Regions from separate parts of the Bacillus sp. 5RYD7K genome, predicted to be linked through region 1. Evidence: riboswitches for the same ligand, from Rfam matches in the RefSeq annotation. Region 1 holds a riboswitch; each other region holds the start of a gene.

Region 1 (5,295 bases):
TGTCGCACCCTGATCAAGACAGCCTTTCGTGTGATAAATCATGCAAAATTCATCTTGAGCGCTGATGCTGATGCCCAGAGCGATTAATTGTTTCTCTTTTTCAGTTAATGAATCCGCTGAAAAACACTGTTCAGTAAATTCATTAAACTTCCGCCCCATCATCGGCATTTTTTGCTCGAATATGCCTAAACCTTCTTTATATTGTTTCAATGCGTCATGCACGCTTTTTCCGTTATCCTGGTATTGAGCCACTGCCATTCCCTCCAATCGTTAACCTTCCTTTTTATTATGGACAGTTCTCCGATTAATACCCGAAAAAAACCCCGGATGATCCATCCGGGGTTTTTGCTTTATTCAGATACAGGAAGCACGGCTCCGTCGTATTTTTTCTCAATAAAGTCTTTGATTTTCTTAGAGTGAAGCACTTCCATAAGCGCTTTGATTTTCGCTGATTTTTCGTCGCCTTTTCGCACAGCGATGATGTTTGCGTACGGGTTGTTTTTCGTTGATTCCACTTGAATCGCATCTTTTAACGGATTCAGTTTGTTTTGAATCGCATAGTTGACGTTAATGAAGACTGCATCGCCTTCTTCTTCATTATATGCTTTCGCCGTTAATTCAGGGGCGATTTTTTTGAATGTCAGGTTTTTCGGGTTTTTCGTAATGTTTTTCGTAGTGGCGTCAATCGTTTTTACCTTCGGATCAAGTGTAATCAGTCCGGCTTTTTCAAGCATCGCCAGCATACGGCCTTGTTCAGCGACGTTGTTTGTCATGATGATGGTCGCGCCTTTAGGCAGGTCTTTCAGTGATTTGTATTTTTTCGTATAAATACCGAACGGCTCAAGGTGAACGGCTCCGGCATTCACGAGTTTGTAATCTTTATTTTCTTTCATTTCCTGTTCAAGGTAAGGAACATGCTGGAAGTAGTTCGCATCCACTTCATTATCAGCTAACGCTTTGTTGTACATTTTGTAATCGTTCAGCACTTTTACTTTTAATGTGTAGCCTTTTTCCTTCAGGAGCGGCTCCGCTTCTTTTAAGATTTCAGCGTGCGGCGTCTTTGTCGCAGCGACGACGATTTCCTTTTTATTTGATCCGTTTGATCCGCAGGCGGCCAAAACTCCCGCGAACACAAGCAGCAGCGCACTTAGTACAATCTTTTTCAATGTAAATCCTCCCTTATCTTTTGTCTATTATATTTGTAATCACATCACCGATGATTTGAATGATAAAGACGATGATGAGTATAAATACTGTCGCTACAAACGTTACATCCGTATTATTGGACTGGTACCCCTCTACATATGCAAGGTTTCCGAGTCCGCCTGAACCGATGGCGCCGGCAATGGCGGTAGATCCGATCAGGGCGATGGCTGTAACGGTGATGCCCGAAATTAACGCAGGCATTGATTCAGGAATCAGCACTTTGAAGATAATCGTCGATGTCTTTGCTCCCATTGATCTGGCAGCTTCGATGACTCCTTTATTGACTTCCCGCAGCGCGATTTCAACAAGCCGGGCATAAAACGGCGCGGAGCCGATAATCAGCGCAGGCAATGCGGCGTTCGGCCCTAAAATCGAGCCGACTAAAATCTTAGTAAAGCCGAGAAGCAGAATAATTAAAATAAGAAACGGAATAGACCTGAAAATATTAACGACCGCCGCAATCACGGTGTTAATGATTTTATTTTCCCATAAGCTTCCCTTGCCCGTTAAAAAGAGCAGAAGACCGAGTATCGCTCCGATGACAAATGAAAAGACTAAGGCGATGACCGTCATATAAAGGGTCTCGTATGTGGCCGTCCACAGCTCGGTTAAATCAACGTTCGGGAACCATTTTTCAAACATTTGTGATCACCTCTGCTTCTACCTGTTTGTCTTTGATGAACCGGATCACGTTTTCTACTTCTTTTTCCTGACCGTCAATATGGATGAATAAAGAACCGTAGGCTCCGTCCTTCGTCTGTGAGATTTTCCCCTGCAGAATATTGACGTCCACCTCAAAGTTTCGGATCATCTCCGTAATGAGGGGCTGCTCGGCGGCCTGCCCGACAAATGAAAGCTGAATCGTTTTTCCTGTCGCGGTTTCCTGCAGAAAATGCTGGATGGTTTCTTTCGTCTCCTCCGGTTCTGTCACCTGCTGAACGAAACGCTTGGTCATCGGTTCGCGCGGGTTTCTGAAAACTTGGAGCACTTCGCCTTCTTCAACGACTTTCCCGTTTTCCATAACGGCGACTCTGTTGCAGATTTTTCGGATGACGTGCATTTCATGGGTAATGAGCACGATCGTCAGACCGAGTCTGTCATTTATATCGGATAAAAGATCCAAAATTGAATCGGTCGTCTGCGGGTCGAGCGCTGATGTCGCTTCATCGCACAGAAGGACTTTCGGATTGTTGGCGAGCGCCCGGGCGATGCCGACACGCTGCTTTTGACCGCCGCTCAGCTGTGACGGATAAGACTTTTCTTTCCCCTCTAATCCGACCAGTTTAATCAGCTCATCGGCGCGGCGGACCCGTTCGCTTTTTTTCACGCCGGCGATTTCCAGCGGAAACATAATGTTCTCCCGAACGGTGCGCGACCACAAAAGGTTAAAATGCTGGAAAATCATGCTGATTTCCTGGCGCGCTTTTCTCAGCCCGCGGCTGCTTACTTTATTTAATTCCGTCCCCGCAACTTCCACGATACCTGACGTCGGCTTTTCAAGGCCGTTCAAAAGACGGATTAAGGAACTTTTACCAGCTCCGCTATATCCTATAATTCCAAATATTTCGCCCTTTTTGATATCAAGAGTGACATCTTGGACAGCATTGACATCCCCATGCTTCGCTTTATAAATTTTTGAAACATTTTGAAGATGGATCAAAGCAATCACCTGCCTTACACTATTCTAAGAAATCTTCCGGTTTTCTACGCAAAAGAAAAGCCTTTCTGCAAAAATGAGCAGAAAGGCTTATTGAAAAAGGCCTTTCTCTCATCTTTCAAAGCAGACCGCTTTGAGTGAATTGGCACCATTTCAACATCGTTGATGGTTGCCGGGCTTCATAGGGCACTTCCCTCCACCTCTCTTGATAAGAGAAAACATATCGTATTTTCGTCCGGAAATTCTTACTGTAGAATAGCACGGCGAATGATAAAAAGTCAATAAAATAAATAATGGAAGCTATTGTCACATAGTAGATTGGCAGTTTACGGCCGTTTGCTGATCGTCTGAAAAAATCCGTTTGTCAGCCAGAGGATGGCCTCCAGCTTCAGCAGGGCCCGGAATGATCCTTTCACTTTGAGTTTTCCGCTTTGGATGAGCTTCTGCAAAGAGACATCACCGTGCAGGAGATGGATGATTTCCGTCTGGTTTCCGTAAAAGGTCAAATTAGATTTTTCCTTTGAAACCGACGTTTTTCTCATTTCTCCCTGTCCGTTAATTGAGACCGTTAAGGCTTCCTTTTCTCCCTGGAATGTAATCAGCAGCGTTGAGGCGTTTAATAGCGGTTTCAAAAACAGATGCTGTCCGTCATTCTCCAAAACTTCTATTTTCTCCACTCGTATAACCTCCCGTTTTAATGGCCATACATACACTTTCTCTTTTTAACGGACAGAACCCTTTATAAACCGCACGACATTTTCCTGTAAAAATTGTCACATCGGGAACGTTTGCGATGTTTTTTGTTTAATCAGCTCATATAAATAAGAAACGGAGCGGAAGGCGTATCCTTTCTCAACAAGTTCTCCGCCTTTAAACAGCAAAAAGCACGGAACGCTCTCAATCTGATAGGCTTTGGCGAATGCGGGGGAATAATTCACGTTGTTTTTATAGAAGGCGGTGCCGGGCAGCATTTCTTCGACGACAGAAAGCATCTTGGACGCCAGCTGGCATGTGCCGCAAAACGGGGTGTACAAATACAGGAGATAGACGTCATCCTGAATCAATTCGAGTTCATTTTCTTGGAGTTCTTTCATTTTGATTATCACCTCAGGTCGTTCTTTTTCAAAAATACAGGGTCTGCATCAAGGCCGGCTCTGATCAGCACAGATGCGAGATGATGGCCCGGGCACGACTCGACTTGCCTGTATGTTCTGTCTATATAGATATGGCGCGCTTCGGGAAGCTCCCGTTTCAGCTGTTTTCTTAATTTTTCTCCGGATTCATCTGCGTCCGTTAATATAAAGACGTCTCTGTCAAACAGGCGGTCCGCCAAATCTTCCAGTTCGGTTTGGCCGATCGTCCCGTTTGTACAGACGATTTCCGCGGGTTCGATGAGCACTTCTCTGACTTTGATTTTATCCGATTTCCCTTCTACGATGATCACCTTTTCATCTTCGTTGTTCATAAGCATCACCTGCCGATTGTTTTAGCGTCAGATTAAAAAAGAAGGCAGTGAAATTCACCGCCAACTGTTAACACCAGCCGTTCTCATAATCGCAATCCACATATTTCGGATCACTGCCGTTTATGACATCGGCTGTTTTATAAAATTTTTGATTCTCAAATGAAAAGCCCTGTTTGAGCTCGTACTGGTTCATGCCTGTCATCTCGCCGATGGCTTCATTTTCATGAAACAAGGAAAACCGGCCGTTTTGAAAGCGGCCCGTGACGTTTTCCGTCACATCGACCTTTTGTTTATCAAAAGCCATATTAGACACCTCCCGTTACAGATAGAATGTCCAAATGGCCCTTTTGCTATCCGATCAGTCTTCCTGTGTCATTTCGTCATACTGCTCGGAAGTCATGAGGTTTTCGATTTCTTTAGCATCAGCCGGTTCCACGACGATCATCCACGCTTTTTCATACGGAGATTCGTTTACGAATTCAGGGCTGTCATCAAGGTCTTCGTTCACTTCCGTCACCGTTCCGTTAATCGGTGCGTACAATTCGGATACGGTTTTGACGGATTCTACGCTGCCGAATGGCTCGTCCGCTTTAATTTCAGCGCCGACTTCCGGAAGCTCGACAAATACGATATCGCCAAGTTCGGCTTGCGCGAAATGTGTAATCCCGATACGGGCTTTTCCGTCCTCAACTTTGACCCATTCGTGCTCTTTGGAATAACGCATATCTTTCGGTGTGCTCATCTAAATCCCTCCAATTTTTTCTTATAATAAGAAGATACCATAATTCTTAGAACGCGGCATTACATCCAATATTTTTCGAATTGGTCTTCTTTGAAGCCGACAGTGACTTTTTCGCCGTCTGTCGTAATCGGGCGTTTCAGGAGCATACCGTCAGATGCCAGAAGGTCAAGCTGTTCATCCTCTGACATATGATACAGTTTTTCCTTTAGGTTCAGCTCGCGGTAT
Region 2 (5,295 bases), 1.6 Mb from region 1:
TCTCTTGCATACTGTAAAATCTCTTTGTTTACCAATCTGTCATATAGTATAACGTCCGCTTTCTGTATGGCTTTCATTGCCTTGACCGTTAATAAGTCCGGATCTCCCGGACCGGCTCCAACGATAAATACTTTCCCCATAGCATGTCTCCCCGATCCGTTTTGACATCTTCACAGAACAGCCGCGAGGCCGCACCTCAGCTATTTTACCATATCCCGCCATTAGGGGGAGTATCCGGCTGATTGCGCGGCCTTTTCGGACTTATTATGCTAAGCTGTTTTTCACAAAATCAATCAGTCTGCCGGTGCATTCTTCGCGTGCATATTTTCCTGAATCAAGTACGAGCTCAGGCGCATTCGGCTCTTCATACGGTGAGTCGATTCCCGTAAAGAACGGAATTTCGCCGTTTCTGGCTTTTTTATACAAACCTTTCGGATCGCGCTTTTCACATATATCGAGGTCGCATTTCACATAGATTTCATTAAATTCGCCTTCTGCCACGAGCTCTCTCACCTGATCTCTGTCCTCACGGAACGGAGAAATAAAGGCCGTAATGACGATGGTGCCCTGCTGAACGAAAAGCTTTGCCACTTCCCCGATTCGGCGTATATTTTCCTTGCGGTCATCATCAGAAAATCCTAAGTCCTTGTTTAAGCCGTGACGGATGTTATCTCCATCAAGCACAATGACTTGATAGCCTTGTTCAAACAGCTCGCGGGCTGCGGCGTTTGCAATCGTAGATTTCCCTGAACCGCTTAAACCCGTCAGCCAGAGGATAGAGCTTTTATGCTTGTTTTTCTGCTGGTATTCTTCTTTCGTTATTGAGGCTTCATGCCATACGATATCACGATTTGTCACTCTTTTTTCCTCCTTAAGAAACGCCTGCTTCTTCTTTCGTTTTCAGCCCTTTAATCAGCACATCGACAACTTCAGGACGGCTGAATTCCGCCGGCGGCATGACGCCGCTTCGCAGCATTTCTCTGACCTTTGTTCCCGACAGAATGACGTGGTCTTCTCTGTCATGCGGACATGTTTTGGCCGTTCCCATGTTGCCGCATTTTTGGCAGAAGAAGCTGTGCTCGAATTTCATCGGTGTAATCCCGAGCTCATCCGCTGTAAATTGATCAAACAGCTCTTGCGCTTCGTATGTGCCGTAGTAATCACCGACGCCGGCATGATCGCGGCCGACGATAAAATGCGTGCAGCCGTAGTTTTTGCGGACAAGCGCGTGGAAAATGGCTTCTCTCGGTCCCGCGTACCGCATTGCCGCCAAAAATACGCCGAGGAAAACGCGGTCTTTCGGATAATAATGATCGAGCAGCACCTGATAGCTTTCCATTCTGACATCCGCCGGAATGTCGTCTGATTTTGTTTCACCGACGAGCGGGTTCAAAAACAGGCCGTCAACCGTCTCAAGCGCGGTTTTCTGGATATATTCGTGAGCGCGGTGAACCGGATTTCTCGTTTGGAAACCGACGATGGTTTTCCAGCCTTTTTCTTCAAAGCTTCGTCTCGTTTCAGCAGGTTCAAATGTAAACTCAGGAAACTGCTTTGACGCTTTTTTGATTAATGTGATCGGCCCGCCGACATACGTATCGCCGCGTGAAAATAGTTTTTTCACGCCTGGATGAGCGTCATCATCGGTTTTATATACGTGAACGGCTTCTTTTTGTTTATCCGGCGTATAAATATCTTCGATGTCCACTGCGCCGTATGTTTCTCCGCCGTAAGTCAGTTTTACGGTGTCTCCGACAGCAAGCTCAGCCGCTTTTTCTGAATCGACCGGAAGCGTAATCGGCAAAGACCAGACGGCCCCGGATGCCAGACGCATATTTTCAACGACTGACACGTAATCTTTTTCTGTGAAAAATCCTTCAATCGGGCTGTAGGCTCCGATTCCGATCAGCTCTAAATCAGCAAACGAAATCAAATCCAGCTCAATTTCTTTTTGGACGGATGTTAGATCATACTGCTCATTCACCCGATTAACTAATGTTCCTCCGTGCGGTGCTAGACTCATAGTACATTTTCCTCCCAGTTAACAGATAAATAAACTCAGATTAATAGTTAAATGCCCCCGCCTTGTTCATGGACAGAGCGTTTCTCTTTTCGGATAGCTTTCATCAGACTGGCGGCTCCGCCAGCTGCCAAAAGCACGCTGGCCATCATAAAGATGGAATAGTAATCTCCTTTTAACAGCAGAGAGACAAGCAGATACGAAATCGACAGTGACAAAAACGGCGAAACGACCCATACTTTGAGCATCGTTTTCACGACTTCTTTATGAAAAACGTTCGGCCCGTTTTTGGCCATTCCGATACCGATGATTGATGATGATGTCACCTGCGCCAAAGGAACCGGCAGACCGAACACGGAACTGATAATGACAAGCCCGGCCCCGGTTCCGGAAAGCAGTATGCCTTCGCCGGCGGAAAATCTCGTAATCTTTTTCCCGTTGGTTTCAAGCACTCTGCGTCCTAAAAGCAGAGCGCCGAGAGCGACAAAGATGCCTCCGTACAGCGTCCCTTTGGACACGCTGAGCACGCCGGCGGCAACTAAAGGGCCCACCGCATTTGCGACGTTGTTCATTCCGGCTGAAAAAGCTTCCCAAAACCCCGCAATAAGCAGGACAACCCCCAAAACCTTCTGTTTCCGGCTCGAAATGACTCGAATATTCAGAGAACTGGATACCTTCGATACGAGAAACGTGAAACAGAACGCGACAAACGGAACGAGGACCCAAAAAATCACGATGACCAAAAGATGCTGCAGAAACAATACTTTGTACGCAACGCCGACCCCGACAATCGCCCCGACGGTGACCTCGCTCGTCGACAGCGGAATGCCGAGCACATTCGCCGTGAATAACGATAACGCCGCCGCTCCGATAATAATACAGACAATGGTGAGCGTAATGGTCTGTTCGGGAATGATTCCGCCGCTGATCGTCTTAACGACTTCTCCGCCGCCGATAACCGCCCCTGACAGGACGCCGGCCGCGCAGATAATCAGCGCATACGTTTTCTTTTTAACGGCGCCGGACCCGTAAGCGACTCCCATTGAAGCCGCGGCTCCGCTGGCTCCGATATTCATGGCGAAAAACAGGCAGAATAAAATAGCGGCTAATTCCATTGTGCAGCTCCTTTATTCATGCAGTCCGCATTCTGTTTTCGCCATTCCGTTCCATCTGCCGCTCCGCAGGTCTTCTGCGGTAAACGCAGGTGAAGTGCACGGTTCACAGCCGATGCTCGGATAGCCCTGATCATGAAGAATGTTATAATCCAGCTCATGCTTGGATGTATATCTCCAGATGTCTTTCCACGTCCAGTGGATCAGCGGGCATACTTTAATGGATTGAAACTTATCGTCTTTATTCAGGAAATTCGTATTCGCCCGGCTCGGCCCTTGATCGCGTCGGAGGCCGGACAGCCATGCCGGACGCCCGGCGAGCGCTTCTCTTAACGGCAGAATTTTTCTGATGAAGCAGCACTGGTTCGGTTCTCTTTCCCACAGTTTATCTCCGTGAGCCTCGGCCTGTTCCTCAAGAGTAAGGCTGGGCTTTTTCAGGATGATGTTCAGTCCCGGGTAACGTTCTTTCACTTTTTCGATCGTTTCATATGTTTCTTTAAAGTGAAGTCCTGTATCGAGAAACACGATTTCCGCGTCTTTTTTCACTTTAGAAATTAAATCGATCAGGACGATTCCCTCAATCCCGAAGCTGCACGCGTAAACAAGCTGGTCTCCGTAGTGGCCGTATGCCCATTTTAAAACGGACAGCGCGCCTTTATAGGAATCGTCTTCCGGAAATGTAATCTCCGGTTCCTCCCATGTGTCATACGTTAGCATTTTTTCTTTCCTCCTCCCGGAGACAATCAAACAGCTGTTGTTTTCTGCCGGTTGTCTTATCCCTCAATCTTTTTTCATATAAAAAACTTTCAATCCAGCGGAATGAAAGACAGTGACCCGTTATAGCCCTTATCTTCAAAATGCTGTGCATTTTTCTGGATGCGGCACCTTGCATGTCACGCAGGTTGCCGGGCGTCATCGGTCCAGTCCCTCAGCCGCTCTTGATAAGCTTTTTAGATTTGTACTAAATTTTAGCACAATTCTAACAGAAGTCAACCCGAGTTTTTTGATAGGAATAATAAAACAGGCCCTGAGGCCTGTTTTTATTGTCATTATTTTTTAAACCAATCTTTTGACTCGGGATTCTGTTTCCATGATTTCAGTTTCTCAATGTCATCTGAATGTATCGTTCCGTTTTCAAGCGCTACTTCAATCAGCGTGTCATAATCTGTTAACGAGTAGTACGGCAGACCCGCTTTTTTAAAGGCTTCTCTTGCTTTCGGCAGTCCGTATGTAAAAATTGAAATGACGCCGAGAACTTCCGCGCCCTCTCTTTGAAGGGCCGCCGCAGCTTCAAGCACGCTGCCCCCGGTAGAAATCAAATCTTCAATCACGACTGTTTTTTGTCCTTTTTTAACGGCGCCTTCTATTTGATTTCCTTTGCCGTGCGCTTTCGGTTTGCTTCTGACGTAGCACATCGGAGCGCCTGTACGGTCTGCGAGAAGCGCAGCATGCGGAATGCCTGCCGTGGCAGTGCCCGCGATCATCTCCGCCTCGGGGAAATGCTCTTTCAGCAGTCTGCCGAGCCCGTCCGCCACATCATTTCTCACTTTTGGATACGACAATGTCAGACGGTTGTCACAATAAATCGGCGATAGAATGCCGCTCGCCCACGTAAACGGCTCATTCGGGCGTAAAAAGACAGCTTCAATGTGTAATAGATGTTTTGCGATAGCCTGTTTCATCGGCGAACGCCCTCCCATTCCAGTTTAATGGCTTCATATGCTTTAACGGGGTTTTCCGCTTTTGTAATTGAACGGCCCACGACAATGGCTGACGAACCGTTTTCTTTCGCAAATGACGGAGTCGCCGTCCGGACTTGATCATCAGCTGCGTCATTGGCCGTGCGGATGCCCGGCGTGACTGTCAGAAATGACGGCCGGACCGCTTCATAAATGGCTTTTGTTTCATGAACTGAACATACCACTCCGTCCAGCCCGCACTCTTCAGCCATTTTGCCGTAATGTACAACCGTTTCTAACAGCGGCTTTTGCAGCAGAAGCTCTTCCTTCGCCATCTGCTCTGAAGTGCTCGTCAGCTGGGTGACTGCGATTAATGACGGGCGTTTTTTGCCTGCCGGCGTGCCTTCTTCAAGCCCCTCAAGAGCTGCGCGCATCATGCGTCCGCCCCCTGCGGCATGCACATTGACGAGATCAACGCCGAGACCCG
Region 3 (5,295 bases), 1.9 Mb from region 1:
TTATTGTTTTTCGTATGTCCAGCCGTTTTCCTGATACACTTTGCCGTTTTTCATCAGGTGCCCGAGCGCCCGCTTAAAGGCGGCTTTGCTTAAATGAAACCGTTCGCGGATATCGTCAGGATGGCTTTTGTCTCCGTAAGGCATTGCGCCGTTTCTTGATCTCAAATAGGTCAGAATCTCTTCTGCGTCAACCGAAAGCGCGTCCTGCTTTCTCGGCAGCAGCGACATGTTGACGGACCCGTCTTCTTTCACCTCGATGACACGCCCTGTCACGCGGCTGCCGAGTCTCGGCTCTTCCTTTCTTTCTGAAGGGTGAATAAACGCGCGGATGCCTTCATCTGTAATCATAAAAGAGCCAGATGCGATCAGTCTGTACACCGTGCCCGTCAGGTTTTGATTCATGACGTCTTCCTCTGCGTCCGTAAATAATTCACTGATGATATCCTCAGGCGCCGGCTTGGCAAACATGCGCCCGCGGCTTGTCACCTTCAGCATGCAATACAGTCTGTCGCCTTTTTGCGGCCAGACGGATTTGTACGGAGGCAGGTGCTCCGTTGCGACAAGCGCGTCTTTTGACAGACCGACGTCGACGAATACGCCCATATCTTCCACAGCGTCCGTCACTTCCACCCATCCGTAATCATAAAAGCTGATGAGCGGCTTTTTCATCGTCGCCGCAAGCCTTTCCTGATGGTCGACGTAAATAAACACGTCCACTTCATCTCTGTCTTCGATATCTTCCGTGATTTCACTGTTATGTAAAAGAACCGTATCCTCGCCGTCCGTTAAAAAATAACCGAAATCGGTCTGGTGATCTATACTAAGCGTGAGCTGCTGCCCTGGTTTCATGTTATCGTCCTTCCTGCTTCGCCCGTCAGAGGCTGATGTTTTTCTCATTTTTTCCAATTCGCACAAATTCATGCTTTGTGCTGTTGGACATTTCTCTTTATTCTACTATAATCAACACATAAGTGAAATGTTATAGGAGGTTTTCTCATGGCAAAAGAAAGTTCTTTTGATATTGTATCCAAAGTTGAATTTCCTGAAGTGCAGAATGCGATTCAGATGACGCTGAAAGAAATCGGCACGCGCTATGACTTTAAAGGATCTAAAAGCGATGTGACTTTAGAAAAGGAAGAACTTGTTCTGATTTCTGATGATGAGTTTAAATTGAATCAGCTCAAGGATGTGCTGAGCGGCAAGCTGATTAAACGGGACGTGCCGACGAAAAACATTGAATACGGCAAAATCGAAAATGCATCGGGAGGCACGGTGCGCCAGCGCGCGAAGCTTGTACAGGGCATTGATAAAGACAACGCCAAAAAAATCAACGCGGTGATTAAAAACTCCGGCTTGAAGGTTAAGTCGCAGATTCAGGACGACCAAGTGCGCGTCACCGGAAAAAATAAAGATGATCTGCAGCAGATTATTGCAGCTGTCCGCGGAGCAGACCTGCCGATTGACGTTCAATTTATTAATTTCAGATAAATTATGTGATTCCTATTGATTATTGTCTCTATTTTCGGTAAATTTGGAGAAAGGGATTTTCACAGTTAAGTTTTGGAAACCCATGACAATTACATGAACGTTCTTATCAAGAGAAGCCGAGGGACTGGCCCGACGACGCTTCAGCAACCGGTGTAGTGGTTTACCCAAACCATGACCAAGGTGCTAAATCCAGCAAGCTAAAAACAGCTTGGAAGATAAGAAGAGAGACAAATGATTACAAAGTCTTCTTCTTAAGAAGACTTTTTTTATTTCTCTTTTTTCCTTGCTGAATGTGATGAAGGAGGCAAACAATGGGACTATTACAAGACTTAGAAGAACGGATTTTAATCGGAGACGGCGCGATGGGCACTCTCCTCTACTCCTACGGCATTGACAGATGTTTTGAGGAACTGAATGTATCTAAGCCCGATGAGATCAAGCGGATACATAAGGCATACGTGGAAGCAGGTGCAGACATCATCCAGACGAACACGTACGGCGCGAATTTTATTAAGCTCTCCAGATACGGCCTTGAGGATGAAACGAAAAAAATCAATCAGGAAGCGGTCAAAATCGCGCGCGCTTCCTCAGACGGCGCTTATGTATTGGGAACGATGGGCGGCATCCGCACCTTTAACAAAAACGCCTACAGCCTTGAAGAGATTAAACGCAGCTTTCGGGAGCAGCTTTATTTATTGCTGCACGAAGAGCCGGACGGCCTGCTTTTGGAAACATACTATGATTTAGAAGAGGCGCGCGAAGTGCTGAAGATCGCCAGAAAAGAAACGGAACTTCCGATCATGCTGAACGTATCCATGCACGAACAGGGCGTGCTTCAGGACGGAACGCCGCTTCGGGAAGCTCTCAGGTCAATTGCCGATCTCGGCGCTGATATAACGGGAATCAATTGCCGGCTCGGCCCGTACCACATGATTGAAGCGCTCACCGAAGTGCCGATTTTCCGTGACGCTTATTTATCGGTCTATCCGAACAGCAGCCTTCCGTCCTTAGAAGAAGGCCGGCTTGTTTATGATACGGACGATGCCTATTTCCGGGAAAGCGCCGTACAATTCCGCACTCAGGGCGCTCGCATAATCGGCGGCTGCTGCGGCACGACGCCCAACCATATCAGAGCCATGGCTGAAGCGGTCCGCGGACTTTCACCGGTCACTGATAAAGAAGTGAAAATCAGGCGGGAAGAAGAAGTCATCTCAGTCCGGGATGAACGGACCGAGCCGGGTTTAAACGAAATCGCCGCGCAAAAACGGTCAATTATCGTAGAGCTTGACCCGCCAAAAAAATTGAATTTTGACAAATTTCTGCAAGCGGCGGCAGAATTAAAGGAAACCGGCATAGAAGCACTGACGCTCGCCGACAATTCATTGGCGACACCGCGGATCAGCAATGCCGCCTGCGGTTCATTGCTGAAAGAGCGCCTTGATATCCGTTCTCTCGTCCATATTACATGCAGAGACCGCAACATCATCGGCCTTCAGTCACATTTAATGGGGCTGGATACGCTCGGGCTCACCGACATTTTAGCCATCACCGGCGATCCTTCAAAAATCGGCGACTTTCCGGGGGCTACCTCCGTCTATGATTTAACGTCCTTTGACTTGATCAGGCTGATTAAACAATTCAACGAGGGTATTTCTTTATCGGGGAAACCGCTCGGCAAGAAAACAAACTTTTCCGTAGCCGGGGCGTTTAACCCGAATGTCCGTCATTTGGATAAGGCCGTAAAACGGCTGGAGAAAAAAATCGAGTGCGGCGCTGACTACTTCGTGTCCCAGCCTGTGTATTCGGAGCAGCAGCTCATTGACATTCATCATGAAACAAAACATCTCAATACACCGGTGTATATCGGAATCATGCCGTTAACGAGCAGCCGCAATGCAGAGTTCATTCATCATGAAATCCCGGGCATTAAGCTGTCTGACAGCATCCGCGAAAAAATGGCGCTCGCCGGCGAAGACAAGCGGAAGCAGAAAGCCGAGGGCCTCGCCATCGCCAAATCGCTTCTTGACACGGCGTGCGAACTGTTCAACGGAATTTATTTAATCACCCCGTTTCTCCGTTCTGATTTGACGTCAGAGCTCGCTGCTTATATTAAGCAAAAGGATGAAAAGCGGGCCGATGTATATTTGCATTGATAATCAAGAGGCCGCCTGACATACAGGCGGCTTTTTATCACAGCAGAAGACACGTACGCGATCAGACACGACGTGCTGCGCGGCACGGCGGCGCTTGAGGAATATCGGACTCAAAAAGCGGGAAGCATGTTAATCTGGCAGGAATGGGGGCGGCCCCTTTGAATACCCGGCTTCGGCCCCCATGTGATCATGTGTAAAGAATTCTCCTGAAACAGAAAAAGCGCTCATAGAAGCATCCTCTGAGCGCTTTTGCATCAGCTGCCGTATTGACGCCTCCCCGCTTTTTTATTACCCTTTGTTCATAAAGCAACATGCAATTCGGCAAGTGCGCCAGGTATGAAACGATATCTGTCAACTGCTGATCAGCTATTTTTTATGAAAAGGGAGTATGAGATGAATACGATCCAAAAACCGAAAATCCCGAAAGAGCTGCCGGTGCTTTCTTTCGCTGAAGCGCTTCAGGACGATCAGATCAAAGAAGCCGTCATTGAAAACGGCATCATAAGCGGCAAACTGCACGGCCTGCGCGCCGAAAAAGTCATTTTCAGAAATACCGTTTTTACAGATGTCTCTTTCAGACATATGGAATGTACGGATGTTTTGTTTGAAAAATGTGATGTTTCAAACGCAGATTTCAGCGGAAGCATCATCCATAGAACAGTCTTTCAGCATTCAAAACTTCTCGGTTTGAATCTGGCCGATGCTGCCATGCGCAATGTACGGTTTGAAGACTGCCTCGCAAATTACAGCTCCTTCAGCTATTCCAATATGAAGCATGTCCGGTTCGACACGTGTGCTCTTACAGAAAGCGAGTGGAATGATGCCGCGCTGGAACACACAGATCTTGAGGCATGTGATCTGAACGGCGCGAACTTCATCGGCACGTCCCTTTTTAACATGGATATCAGCACGTGCACATTTGATCACCTGCACATCTCACTTGATAAGCTGAAAGGATGCCGAATCTCTCCGGCGCATGCCATTACATTCGCAGAAGCACTCGGAGCCATTGTGACGTGACCTTTTATCAAACGAAACGGCGGGCGATGTCCGCTATCGTTTGAATGCCTTTTTCCAAGTCCGGTAAGGATGCGTACGAATAGGAAAGACGCAGGCTTTTCCGGTCTTCGGGAAGATAAAGAGCGCCCGGGTTGATCAGCACGCCGGCCTCCAAGGCACGGGTGAAAAACGTTTGAACGGCGAACGCTTGATGAAAGGTGACCCAAATATAAAACCCTCCCTCCGGCACACGCCACTCCGCAATATCTCCCGCGTATCTTTCAAGAAAACGCAGTGCCGCATCTCTTCTTATTTTGAGTTCCTTTCTGAGACGCAAGAGACGCTTTTCATAGCGGCCGCTTGACAGCCATTGACATGCAGCCCATTGAGATAAAGCGCTGGAACCGTAATCCGTCTGCATTTTAATATCGGCGAGCCTGTCTGCAACCCGCTCAGGGGCGACGACCCATCCGATGCGCAGACCCGGGCTTACGGTTTTTGACAGTGTGCCGATATACAGCACATTCCCCTCACCGTCCATCGATTTTAACGGAGGCGGCGGTTCTTTATCGATCCATAAATCACCGTATGCGTCATCTTCAATGACAGGCAGGCGGTGATTTCTTGCAAGTGCGATGAGTTCCTTTCTCCGCTT
Region 4 (5,295 bases), 1.9 Mb from region 1:
TGCTTCCTGATCCATTCGGGGAACCGGATATCATAGCAGATCAGCCCGGCGCACTTGACACCGTCAAGCTCAAAGGAACCGTCACTGTTTCCTGCCGCCAAATGCAGATGTTCGTCCATCAGCTGAAACAAATGGGCTTTCTGATACCGCTTCACGATCTGCCCGCTGTTATCTGCGATGTACATAGTGTTATAGACGTTTTCGCCTTCTTTGACCGCAAAAGATCCGGCAACGAGGTGTACGTTGTATGCTTTGGCCGTTTTTTTAAGCCATTGTTCCGAAACTTTGCCGTTTTCATCCGCCAGCTGGTCAAGCCGTGTGAGATCATAGCCGGTCGTCCACAGCTCAGGAAGCACGATGACATCAGCATGGCGGCTTTCTTGCTCGATTAAAGTTTCTGCTTTTTTGAAGTTTTCTGAAGGATTTCCGTATGAAATATCAAATTGCAAACAGGAAACGGTCCATTTCATTTTTTATACACCTCAAGTTTCTCTTTACTTTTTTTATTTAACCATATATGATGATGGACTATCATTTCAAGACATTTTTAGAAGGTGAAAATATGAACTTTGAAGTCTCAGATGTACTCAAACAGCTGCCGGAACAATTTTTTGCATCTTTGGTGCAAAAGGTCAATCAAAAGCTGAAAGAAGGCAAAGACATCATCAATTTAGGACAGGGAAACCCCGATCAGCCGACGCCTCAGCATATCGTTGAAGAAATGAAGCGCGCCGTCGAAAGGCCGGAAAATCATAAATACTCATCATTCCGGGGCGCTTACAGCTTCAAAAAAGCCGCGGCTGAATTTTATGAAAGGGAGTATGGGGTGACGCTTGATCCGGAAACGGAAGTAGCCGTGCTGTTCGGAGGCAAGGCGGGGCTTGTTGAGCTTCCGCAATGTCTTTTGAACCCGGGAGATACCATTCTTGTGCCTGATCCCGGATATCCTGACTACTGGTCGGGGGTCGCCCTTGCGAAAGCGAAAATGGAAATGATGCCGCTGACGGAAGATAGAGGGTTTCTCCCCGATTACAGCGCAATTCCTGAAACGGTGCAGAACGAGGCGAAGCTGCTGTATCTCAATTATCCGAATAATCCGACCGGTGCTGTGGCAACAAAGGCGTTTTTCGAGGAGACGGTCAGCTTTGCGGAACAAAACGGCATTTGTGTCGTTCATGATTTCGCATACGGGGCCGTCGGTTTTGACGGGCATAAACCGCTGAGCTTTTTGCAGACAGAAGGCGCAAAAGAAACGGGGATTGAAATCTATACTTTGTCCAAAACGTATAACATGGCGGGCTGGCGGGTCGGATTTGCCGTCGGAAACGCGTCTGTCATCGAAGCGATCAACCTTTATCAAGATCATATGTTTGTCAGCCTATTTCCCGCGGCGCAGCAGGCGGCAGCCGCCGCTCTTTTGGCGGATCAGACGTGCGTCGCAGCGCAAAATGACAGATATGAGTCGAGACGCAATGCCTGGATTGCAGCCTGCCGTGATATCGGCTGGGATGTGACGGCTCCGGCGGGTTCCTTTTTTGCATGGCTTCCGGTGCCGGACGGTTATACGTCGCAGTCGTTTTCAGATCTGCTTTTGGAAAAAGCGGATGTCGCGGTCGCAGCCGGAAACGGGTTCGGAAAATGGGGAGAAGGCTATATAAGAGTCGGTCTTCTGACAAGTGAAGAAAGACTTAAAGAAGCTGCGGAACGGATCGGGAAGCTGAATCTTTTCACCCGAAAAAGCATTGACATATCAGGATAACAATGCGATAATTCAAAATACTTTATAAAATCATTATTCTTATCAAGAGCAGGCAGAGGGACGAGCCCGATGAAGCCCGGCAACCGACTGATAAAGCACGGTGCTAATTCTTGCAGCAGGAGCTGAGAGATAAGATTCGGACATAACACGAAGCCTCTTTCTGCTCATAAGGAAGAGGCTTTTTTATGTTTTGCGAAAGAAAGAGAGGCGTTCACGCATGAGCGAAGTATTGGCAACATATCTTCTGACGGACACAACGGACAGTGAAAAGCGGGCGGAACAGATTGCGGCGGGGCTGACGGTAGGCTCCTGGACGGATCTGCCCCTGGTGAAACAGGAACAGCTCAGAAAGCATAAAGGCCGGGTCGTGAAAGTTGAGGATAAAGAAGGGGCCAAAGAAAACGAAACACAATCCATCATCACCATCGCCTATCCTGAGGCGAACTTTTCAAAAGATATACCGGCCGTCCTGACGACGGTATTCGGAAAGCTGTCACTGGACGGAAAAATAAAATTGACTGATCTTGAATTTTCCGAAGGGTTTAAACGTTCCCTTCCCGGGCCGAAATTCGGTATATACGGCATTCGCAAACTGCTGGGCGAATTTGAAAGACCGCTTCTGATGAGCATCTTTAAAGGCGTGATCGGACGTGATCTTGCCGACATTAAAGAGCAGCTCAGACAACAGGCGCTCGGCGGCGTGGATCTTATTAAAGATGACGAAATTTTCTTTGAAAATGAACTGGCTCCGTTTGAAACCCGCATTATCGAAGGAAAACAAGTCCTGAAGGAAACGCGGGAGGAGACGGGGCATAACACGCTGTACGCCGTAAACCTGACGGGGAGGACTTCTGAATTGCGGGATAAAGCAAGACGCGCGGCAGAACTCGGGGCAGACGCCCTCTTACTGAATGTGTTCGCCTACGGCTTAGACGTCATGCAAAGCCTTGCTGAAGACAGGGAAATCCCGCTTCCGATTATGGCGCACCCGGCGGTCAGCGGCGCGTTTACATCATCTCCCGTTTACGGTTTATCGCACGCCCTTTTGCTCGGCAAGCTGAACCGCTATTGCGGCGCCGATTTCAGCTTATTCCCGTCACCATACGGATCCGTCGCTCTTCCGAAGGAGTCCGCACTTGCGATCCATCATGAATGTGTAAAAGACGACGTCTTTCACCCGACGTTTGCCGTCCCGTCAGCAGGCATTCATCCCGGCATGGTGCCATTGCTGATGCGTGATTTCGGTATTGATCACATCATCAATGCAGGCGGAGGCATTCACGGCCATCCGAAAGGAGCCGAGGGCGGCGGAAGAGCGTTCCGCGCCATCATTGATGCGGTGCTTGAAGCACAGCCGATTGAAGAAAAAGCCGCGTCGTGCAAAGATCTTCAGCTCGCATTAGACAAATGGGGAAAGGCGGAAACCGTATGACCCGCACACCGCTGATTATTTGTGATTTCGACGGAACAGTCACCATGAACGACAACATTGTCAGCATGATGAAAAAATTCGCACCCCCTGAGTGGCTTGAATTAAAAGACGGTGTTCTGTCTAAAAGCATATCAATTCAGGAAGGAGTCGGCCGGATGTTCGGGCTGCTGCCGAGCAGCTTAAAAGAAGAGCTGACTGACTTTATTCTGGAGGATGCGAAAATACGGGACGGCTTTTTGGATTTTGTTTCGTTTGTCCGGTCAAACGATCTCCCGTTTTACATCGTAAGCGGAGGGATGGACTTTTTTGTGCATCCGCTTTTAGAAGGCATCGTAGAAAAAGAGCGGATCTTTTGCAATCATGCATCCTTTGACAATGAATATATTCATATCAATTGGCCGCACGCCTGTGACGAAGCCTGCACGAATCAGTGCGGCTGCTGCAAACCGTCAGTCATCCGGAAGCTATCCGACCGGCAGAAATTTCTCATTATGATCGGTGATTCGGTGACGGATGTCGAGGCTGCAAAGTTATCCGATATGTGTTTTGCGAGAGATTATCTTTTGACTGAATGCAAAGAGCTTGGTCTTCAGCATCAGCCTTTTCAAGATTTTCATGAAGTGAAAGCAGGCATCGAAAATATCGGGGAGGTGCAGTCATGGCTGCAAAAGAAGAACGCTGGCGCGAACTTGCCGAAGTAAAGCGCGAGCTGGCTGAAAGAGACTGGTTCCCGGCTACAAGCGGGAATCTTTCCATCAAAGTATCCGACGGGCCGCTGACGTTTCTCGTTACAGCAAGCGGAAAAGACAAACGAAAAGAAACAGACGAAGATTTTCTCTTAGTCGATGAGAACGGGGAGCCCGCTGAGACCGGCCATTCCTTAAAACCCTCGGCAGAAACGCTTCTCCATACGTACTTATACCAAAAGACAGACGCGGGCTGCTGTCTGCATGTCCATACCGTTAATAATAATGTCATCTCAGAGCTCTACGGGGATGAAAAACAGATCACCTTTCAGGGGCAGGAGATTATTAAGGCGCTCGGATTGTGGGAGGAAAACGCGTCGGTGACCGTTCCGATCATTGACAATCCGGCGCACATCCCGGCATTGGCCGAAAGCTTTGCGCGCCATGCAGACGCCGGATCAGGCGCGGTATTAATCCGCAACCACGGCATTACGGCATGGGGGCGGACCGCGTTTGAGGCAAAAAGGGTGCTGGAAGCCTATGAATTTTTATTCAGCTGTCACATCAAGCTTCTGTCACTTCGGCCGCAGCTTGTAAAATAAAAGGAGGAATGCAAAATGGCGACAATCAGAATTCATGACGAAAAGAATACGATCATTGAACATCAGGAACAAGTAGCGCGCTTTTTAGACGAACAAGAGGTGATCTATGAGCAGTGGAACATTGAAAAACTTCCGCCTGAGCTTTCGGAGAAATACGATCTAACCGAAGATGAAAAAAACCGGATTCTCACGGTGTTTGACAAGGAGATTCAGGATATTTCAGCCCGGCGCGGCTATCGGTCTCAGGATGTCATTTCTTTATCAGATACAACACCCAATCTTGATGAGCTGTTGAAAAATTTTCAAAGAGAACATCACCACACGGATGATGAAGTCCGCTTTATCGTCAGCGGGCACGGCATCTTCGTCATTCAGGGCAAAGACGGCACTTTTTTTGATGTCCGTTTAAATCCGGGGGATTTGATTTCGGTTCCGGAGAACATCCGCCACTACTTTACGCTTCAGGAGGACCGCCGGGTCGTCGCAATCCGAATCTTCGTGACGACTGAAGGATGGGTGCCGATTTATGAAAATGAAAGTGTGCAAAACGGATAGATGTCCGAACCTCTCATGCGGTCAGCCGCATGAGAGGTTTTTTATTGTAATATAAAATCTCTGTTTTTTTATGCATTAAATGGGCGCATTTTGTTTATATCATTACCTGAATGGGTATTATTCTCGTAATCATAGTAAAGATTCCAATATGAAATGAAAAATTAAGTTATTTAGTAAAAAAATGTTTACAAATAAAGTATAATCTGTAATAATGCTCAATAACCCAATCAAACTTGTTTCCTATTCTTTTAGCGGTGAGGG

What was found. A riboswitch is a leader RNA that binds a small molecule or an ion and turns the genes downstream of it on or off. The one in region 1 is predicted to bind S-adenosylmethionine.
Region 2: it holds a riboswitch for S-adenosylmethionine, as region 1 does, so the genes downstream of both, ACQE26_RS15985 (phosphoadenylyl-sulfate reductase) here and metN (methionine ABC transporter ATP-binding protein MetN) in region 1, are expected to answer to the same signal.
Region 3: it holds a riboswitch for S-adenosylmethionine, as region 1 does, so the genes downstream of both, ACQE26_RS18285 (bifunctional homocysteine S-methyltransferase/methylenetetrahydrofolate reductase) here and metN (methionine ABC transporter ATP-binding protein MetN) in region 1, are expected to answer to the same signal.
Region 4: it holds a riboswitch for S-adenosylmethionine, as region 1 does, so the genes downstream of both, mtnW (2,3-diketo-5-methylthiopentyl-1-phosphate enolase) here and metN (methionine ABC transporter ATP-binding protein MetN) in region 1, are expected to answer to the same signal.

What each region holds. Positions count from the first base shown of each region.
Region 1 is NZ_CP191200.1:1,646,922-1,652,216, reverse strand. Features, by position in the region: gene ACQE26_RS08200 (carboxymuconolactone decarboxylase family protein) at 1-258, opposite strand, end outside; gene metQ (methionine ABC transporter substrate-binding lipoprotein MetQ) at 351-1,166, opposite strand; gene ACQE26_RS08190 (methionine ABC transporter permease) at 1,180-1,848, opposite strand; gene metN (methionine ABC transporter ATP-binding protein MetN) at 1,841-2,866, opposite strand; SAM riboswitch class I at 2,972-3,078, opposite strand; gene ACQE26_RS08180 (SCP2 sterol-binding domain-containing protein) at 3,190-3,540, opposite strand; gene ACQE26_RS08175 (thioredoxin family protein) at 3,637-3,957, opposite strand; gene ACQE26_RS08170 (toprim domain-containing protein) at 3,966-4,328, opposite strand; gene ACQE26_RS08165 (YusG family protein) at 4,396-4,632, opposite strand; gene gcvH (glycine cleavage system protein GcvH) at 4,687-5,070, opposite strand; gene ACQE26_RS08155 (arsenate reductase family protein) at 5,130-5,295, opposite strand, start outside.
Region 2 is NZ_CP191200.1:3,257,557-3,262,851, forward strand. Features, by position in the region: gene cobA (uroporphyrinogen-III C-methyltransferase) at 1-140, opposite strand, end outside; gene cysC (adenylyl-sulfate kinase) at 265-858, opposite strand; gene sat (sulfate adenylyltransferase) at 872-2,020, opposite strand; gene cysP (sulfate permease) at 2,068-3,132, opposite strand; gene ACQE26_RS15985 (phosphoadenylyl-sulfate reductase) at 3,145-3,846, opposite strand; SAM riboswitch class I at 3,973-4,077, opposite strand; gene pyrE (orotate phosphoribosyltransferase) at 4,179-4,811, opposite strand; gene pyrF (orotidine-5'-phosphate decarboxylase) at 4,808-5,295, opposite strand, start outside.
Region 3 is NZ_CP191200.1:3,730,287-3,735,581, forward strand. Features, by position in the region: gene ACQE26_RS18275 (CvfB family protein) at 1-897, opposite strand; gene ACQE26_RS18280 (YajQ family cyclic di-GMP-binding protein) at 997-1,488, shown strand; SAM riboswitch class I at 1,589-1,710, shown strand; gene ACQE26_RS18285 (bifunctional homocysteine S-methyltransferase/methylenetetrahydrofolate reductase) at 1,800-3,641, shown strand; gene ACQE26_RS18290 (pentapeptide repeat-containing protein) at 4,035-4,661, shown strand; gene pdxR (MocR-like pyridoxine biosynthesis transcription factor PdxR) at 4,669-5,295, opposite strand, start outside.
Region 4 is NZ_CP191200.1:3,499,759-3,505,053, reverse strand. Features, by position in the region: gene ACQE26_RS16990 (carbon-nitrogen family hydrolase) at 1-470, opposite strand, end outside; gene ACQE26_RS16985 (pyridoxal phosphate-dependent aminotransferase) at 563-1,759, shown strand; SAM riboswitch class I at 1,796-1,895, shown strand; gene mtnW (2,3-diketo-5-methylthiopentyl-1-phosphate enolase) at 1,977-3,191, shown strand; gene mtnX (2-hydroxy-3-keto-5-methylthiopentenyl-1-phosphate phosphatase) at 3,188-3,892, shown strand; gene ACQE26_RS16970 (methylthioribulose 1-phosphate dehydratase) at 3,850-4,479, shown strand; gene ACQE26_RS16965 (1,2-dihydroxy-3-keto-5-methylthiopentene dioxygenase) at 4,495-5,034, shown strand.